Linked DNA regions of Planctopirus limnophila DSM 3776. The main gene of each other region encodes a partner of the protein of the gene in region 2 in a complex. Links are inferred from orthologs where the notes say so. Each region holds a gene or a part of one and is shown on either strand. Other genes may lie near its edges.

The links.
Region 1: the proteins of accC (region 2) and accD are in contact, whole or in part, in a solved structure (PDB 8UXZ), measured with the Escherichia coli proteins. The link is inferred for Planctopirus limnophila DSM 3776 from one-to-one orthologs.

What each region holds. Positions count from the first base shown.
Region 1 is NC_014148.1:841,790-844,960, reverse strand. What follows is about bases 301-3,148. They hold accD (acetyl-CoA carboxylase, carboxyltransferase subunit beta), read right to left. Parts: upstream 2,230-3,148; coding sequence 1,372-2,229; downstream 301-1,371. Other genes in these bases: PLIM_RS22330 (histidine phosphatase family protein), read right to left, coding at 2,510-3,148; PLIM_RS03480 (sulfatase), read left to right, coding at 301-1,287. In the rest of the region: more of PLIM_RS03480, read left to right, coding at 1-300; more of PLIM_RS22330, read right to left, coding at 3,149-3,171.
Region 2 is NC_014148.1:79,136-82,452, forward strand. What follows is about bases 152-3,145. They hold accC (acetyl-CoA carboxylase biotin carboxylase subunit), read right to left. Parts: upstream 2,325-3,145; coding sequence 978-2,324; downstream 152-977. Other genes in these bases: PLIM_RS00320 (6-phosphofructokinase), read right to left, coding at 152-860; accB (acetyl-CoA carboxylase biotin carboxyl carrier protein), read right to left, coding at 2,609-3,112. Outside these bases: more of PLIM_RS00320, read right to left, coding at 1-151. UniProt on the Escherichia coli protein: This protein is a component of the acetyl coenzyme A carboxylase complex; first, biotin carboxylase catalyzes the carboxylation of the carrier protein and then the transcarboxylase transfers the carboxyl group to form malonyl-CoA.

The DNA.
Region 1 (3,171 bases), 760 kb from region 2 along the record:
CTGCAGAACTCGCAGATCTTCCGGCAATCGATCCCTCAGCACTCCAGTCTCCCCGAACAGTTTCGCAAGGCTGGGTATTTCTCCGCTCGAATTGGCAAACTTTATCACTACAACGTTCCGACATCGATCGGGACGGATGGTCATGACGACCCGGCTTCGTGGGAACTGAAAATCAATCCCGCAGGGATCGATCACCTGCAGGAAGAAGACAAGATTCACACTCTCACACCCCGGCAATTTGGTGGCACACTGAGTTGGTATGCATCCCCCGGCAAGGATCTCGAACATACCGATGGCAAGGTCGCCACCGAAGCCGAACTTTTACTCAAACGTTTTGCTCAGCATCCGCAGCAGCCGTTCTTTCTGGCAGTTGGCTTCTATCGCCCACACACACCATTCGTGGCTCCTGCCGAACCTTATTTCGGTTGGTATGATCGACCTCAAATGCCTTTGATCCCCGGCATCCAGGAAGATCAACTCGATATCCCGAAGCCGGCACTGGCCAGTGCCAAGAAAGAGCAGGATCAACTTACCGATCCCATGCGGCAGGAAATCCTGCAAGCCTATTTTGCCAGCATCAGCTTCATGGATGCCCAGGTGGGGCGAGTCCTGGCCTCGCTGAAAGAGAATGGCCTCGCCGACAACACGATTGTCGTTTTCACCAGTGATCATGGCTATCACCTCGGGGAGCATGGTCTCTGGCAGAAGCAAAGTCTGTTCGAAGAAAGTGCCCGAGTCCCACTGCTGATTTCTGCTCCCGGAATCTCCAAGGCTGGCCAGGTGGTTACAGAACCCGTTTCTCAAGTGGATCTTTATCCAACTTTGGCAAAGCTGGCGAACATTCCCACTCCCGCCAGTCTGCAAGGCCAATCGCTGGTTTCGTTGCTGACTGATCCGCAGGCCAAAGGTCGCGGCTGGGCGTTGACTCAGGTCATGCGGAATCAAGGAAATCCCAATCGTGCGGGAGCCGCAGCCAAAAAGGGAACCGCTGCGTCAGTTCCTCAACCACAGCCCACCAGCAATCGGTTTTTTGGCTACAGCCTGAGAACCGACAAGTACCGCTACACGGAATGGGATGATGGCCAGCGGGGTCGTGAGTTGTACGATCACTTGGCGGACCCCAAAGAGTTGAATAACCTGGCCGAAAAACCTGAATACGCCGCCAAAATCACCGAGCTTTCGGCTCTCTTGAAAGAGGCGGTTGGCAAGTCACTTCCTCCGGGTGGCGTCACTCCCGAAGTCTCTGACAAGGACTGGCCTCCCGTTCTGGCACCTCTGCGAGATTAGTCCTGCTCCGCCTCGTTTAAGAGGTGTTTGGCAGATCTCAAAGTTTACAGAGAACAGAGAGCATGTGCTCTGCATATAGACCGATCACCACGACTTGGAACAGTAGTCGATGATCCGCACCAGTTCCTGCTTCAATTGCGGCCGGGAGACAATGCGATCGACAAAGCCATGCTTCAGCAGGAACTCGCTGGTCTGAAAATCATCAGGAAGTTCAATTTTGCAGGTTGCTTTGACCACACGCGGGCCGGCAAAACCAATCAGGGCCTTGGGCTCAGCAATGGTAATATCACCGAGCGAAGCAAAACTGGCAGCCACACCACCCATCGTCGGGTTCGTCAGCACGGAGATAAACAATCCACCCGCTTCGTGATAGCGAGCGAGTGCCGCAGAGACTTTACCCATTTGCATCAAAGAGACAATCCCTTCATGCATACGGGCGCCGCCACCAGAGCCGGAAACAATCACCAGTGGCAGTTTTAATTCGGTGGCCTTCTCGACCGCACGCGTCAGCTTTTCGCCGACCACTGATCCCATCGACCCCATGATGAAAGCAGAATCTGTCGTGGCAAAGACCAATGGTCGGCCACGCATATAACCTCGGCCCACCGTACAGGCATCGCGCATGCCCGTTTTCTTCTGCTCGGCCTTCAGTCGCTCGTGATAGGGCCGTGAATCGACAAAGCCCAGAACATCCTTGGGGGCCAACTCACTGAACCACTCTTCAAAACTGTCTTCATCCAGCAGTTGGGCAATGCGTTCAGCCGTCGGAACATAAAAATGGTGGTCGCATTCGGGGCAAAGGTGGAAATTCTTCTCCACCTGCTTGCGAAAGACGGTCGCCTTACACGATTCACATTGAATCCACAGACCGTCAGGGACGCCCCGCTTAGGTCGCATCTGGCCATTGGAAGTGATTGCGTCCAAGGGTGCGCCGGTGCTCATTGATGATCCTTACCCCAGTAAGCCCTGACAAATTAATCTGCTCAGGATACTGACTGTTGAATTTCGATGTCCAGGGTATCGCTTGTTCCGATGATCTCACAGGAACACGGTTTTCGTACGTTGACTGTCGGCGGAAATGTCCTTTGGCCACAGACTTTCATGCGTGGCAGTATAACGAAAACGGGAAATTTTGCCGAGAGTACACGACAGGTCGTGAACAAACCGGGATCAATTTTTTTCACGGCAATGCTGGAAATGCCTCAGCCTGATATCCACGCACTTAAATGGTCTGCGATTCTGTCACTGCTGTCACTGCTGTCACTGAGTTGGAATTGGCAACAGATGACTGCCCCATCCAGCCACTGAAAATTGACCAGCGACTGGCCATCCGTGGTGCCGGGATCGTGTTGCAGATTGTTAATAATTCGCAGTGGCAATGATCAACTTCTGCCACTTTAACTGTCGACAGCTCATGGCCAGATTCGCCCAGGGAACTGGTAGATTTCTGCAATTCGGGAGCAGTCTGAGACGATGAATTTCCCTTCTCAGGAGCTTCCAGAATCATCGTTTCGGCTGGCGACAGAAACTCCCGCACATAGCGAATCAGCGGATCATCGGCCATAATGATCAATCCCAGATACCGTCTGGTGGCCTTTTTCAAGATCGTGGCGACACGCTGGCGCACATCATCGCCAGCTTCTCCTTCGGGAGGCGATTCCACATCCAGAAAGGCACCTTTCGAACAGAATCGGCGTCCATACTTCCGCTCGATTTCTGACCTCTGCAGGCCTTCCCACAATCCCAGCGACTGATTGGCCAGCAAAGGTGTAGCAACAATTGGAAAACCCAATTGAGTGGCCAGGATCTGGGCAGCTTCGAAAGCGGGCCCGGAGTCTGACGAGTAAATCGCCCCGACAGCCAGATCTTTGGTGACCAGTTCGT
Region 2 (3,317 bases):
AGAACACGATCATAAGCTGATGGTGTGCCACCACGCTGGAGGTGTCCGAGAATCACATGGCGGGTTTCGATTCCTGTCCGCTTTTCAATGATCGAGGCCACCAGTTCGCCGACACCACCCAGGCTGACATGCCCGAAGTCGTCGACCTTGGCATTCGATGTGACATAGCCTTCTTCTGGTGCAATCACAGCTCCTTCACTGGCGACCACGATGCCCCACATTTTGCCGGCTTCGCGACGTTTCTTGAGGACGTTGCACATGGCCTCGATATCGACCTTCATTTCCGGAACAAGAATGTAGTCTGCAGAGCCAGCCATCCCGGCTTCGCAGGCAATCCAGCCCGCGTGGCGTCCCATCGTTTCCACGACGATGATCCGCTGGTGCGATTCGGCCGTCGTCCGCAAACGATCAATCGACTCCATACAGATGTTAATCGAAGTGTCAAAACCGAAGGTCACATCGGTGCAGGAGAGATCGTTGTCGATCGTCTTGGGGCAGCCAATCGTATTGAGCTTGTGGTCGTTATAGAGTTTATTGGCCACGCCCAACGTGTCGTCACCACCAATGGCAATCAGAGCATCGAGGCCCAACCGCTCGTAACTGGCCAGCAGCTTTTTGACATCTTCTGGGTTCTTGTAAGGGTTGGTACGGGAAGAACCCAGAATGGTGCCACCCTTCCAGAGAATGTCCGCGGTATTCTCCAGCGTCAGTGGCGTGCCAATCCCGTCGATAGCACCGCGCCAGCCGCGCTGCAGGCCAATGACTTCGCCACCTGCATTGCCAATCACCCGGACTGCACCACGAATGACGGCATTCAAGCCGGGGCAATCTCCACCGCCAGTGAGAATTCCAACTTTCATACGATTTGCCTCTACTGTTGCTGTCTCTATGGCCTGCTGCAAACTCTGGAACAAAGGCTCAATCAGCTGTCACTTGTCGTTGGCTTACAGCGATGTCTATCAGATCAAAAGCGTTGGTTATCTGCCAACCAGTTCCTGCTCGACGAACGTGGTGTACATCTTGCCTTCGACAAATGCCGAGTGATTGAAGATACGCTTCAGCAGCGGAATTGTGGTTTTGACACCTTCGAGCACCAGTTCATCGAGGCAGCGCTTCATGCAGGCAATGGCTTCGAGCCTGGTAGGCTTGTGCACAATCAGCTTGCCGATCATCGAATCGTAGTACGGAGGGATGACATAGCCTTCATGGACATGGGAATCCCAGCGCACGCCCAATCCACCGGGAATACGGAGCTTCGTGATTTTCCCCGGTGATCCGCGGAAATCATTATCCGGATCTTCAGCATTGATACGCACTTCAATTGCGTGACCATTGCAGGGAACCTGCTTCTGCTTGATCCCCAGTGGTTCATTGGCAGCCACCCGGATCTGCTGCCGAATGAGGTCGATTCCCGTAACCTGCTCAGTGACTGGGTGCTCGACCTGAATACGGGCATTCACTTCAATAAAGTAGAAGTTGTTATCTTTATCGACAATAAACTCACAAGTACCGGCATTGGTGTAACCTGCCGTTTTCACGAGACGAACCGCTGCTTTGCAAAGTTCTTCTCGAACGTTGTTGGGCAAGTTGGGTGCAGGTGATTCTTCAATCATCTTCTGATGGCGGCGCTGTGTCGAACAATCGCGTTCCCACAAATGCAGCACTTCGCCATGCTGATCCGCCAGAATCTGCACTTCCACGTGGCGCGGATTCTCGATGTACTTTTCGAGGTAGACGCCTGCGTTGTTGAAGGCCTTTTCCGCTTCGAGAGCTGCCTGCTTAAGGCCTGCCTTCAAAGTGATGTCGTTACGTGCGACACGCATCCCTTTGCCACCACCACCGGCGGTCGCTTTGATCAGAACCGGATAGCCAATCTTGTTGGCAATACCAATGGCGGTTTCTTCGTCGGTAATCAGTCCATCACTGCCTGGAACGAGATTCACCTTAGCCGATTTGGCGATTTCTTTGGCAGTGACTTTATCACCCAGCTTCGCCATGGCCTCATGCGGAGGGCCGATAAACTCAATGTTGCAACTGCGGCAGACTTCGGCAAAGTGTTCGTTCTCGGAAAGAAAACCATACCCGGGATGAATCGCCTGGACATTGCCCACTTCTGCCGCACTGATGATGCGATTGATCAGCAGATAGCTGTTCGCCGATTGTGCCGGCCCGATGCAATACGCTTCGTCTGCCAGGCGAATGTAATCCGCGTGACGATCAGCCTCACTGAAAACAGCGACTGTCTGAATCCCCATTTCGCGGCAGGCACGAATGATTCGAAGAGCAATCTCGCCACGGTTGGCTACTAAAATCCGTTGAAACATGGCTGGTCGTGTCCATCAGCAAAAACTTAGGTGTCGAAACCTGATGCGATTACTTCGTTTCGAGTGGCCCTCAGTCGTTCTGACTGAGAACTGCTCTCTGACAACCCGCTCAACACAACGATTCTTGATCGATTCAGCTGACCAATTGAGCCGGGTTGAACTCTCGATATGAAGATAGACCGCGTAAGAGCCAGTTGCCTGAATGCGTCGAAACTTCCGTGTTGCACAGCTGTTCGCTCACAAACAGGCAACGTACTCCGGGCGATCCATCCTGCGGACCGAAACTATGGTCGAACACGGAACAGTGGCTGACCGTATTCCACGGGATCGCCATTCTTCACAAGCACTGCCGCAATTGTGCCGCTGACTTCCGCTGGAATCTGGTTGAAGACCTTCATCGCCTCAATAATGCACACCACAGTTTGCGGGCCCACTGTCGAACCCACATTCACGAAGGCTGGGTCTTCTGGTGTTGGTGACGTATAGAAGGTCCCCACTGTCGGGCTCTTGATATCAATCAGACCGGCTTCCGCAGCAGGTGCTGCTGAAGTGGCAACAGCAGGTGCAGCGGCTGCCGGAGCCGAGGCCACAGGCGCTGCTGGAGCAGGGAGATAGGTGGGGGCTGGAGCCGCCACGGTCACCGTGCTTGAGCCGCGGCGCAGACGAATATGCTCTGGCCCGTTCTTCAAATTGACTTCACTCAGATCATGCTTCTCCATGAGTTCAAATAACTGCTGGAGCTTCTGCAGATCGAACGGCTCGCCGCTCGCTGGTGATGCTTCGGACATCCCGAAAATTCCTCGAAGAGTTAGGACATATCAATAATGAGTGATAAGACCGGACGAATTGCGCCGGAGATCACCTGCCAAAACCCGCTTTACCTTCGTCAATCGTGCCCATCTTCGCAACTCACTCCCCTCTGTTTCACACCTCAGCGATGGCAATTCGGAGGGTTCAAGTGCCAAAACAACACAAGAATAATATACGCATGTA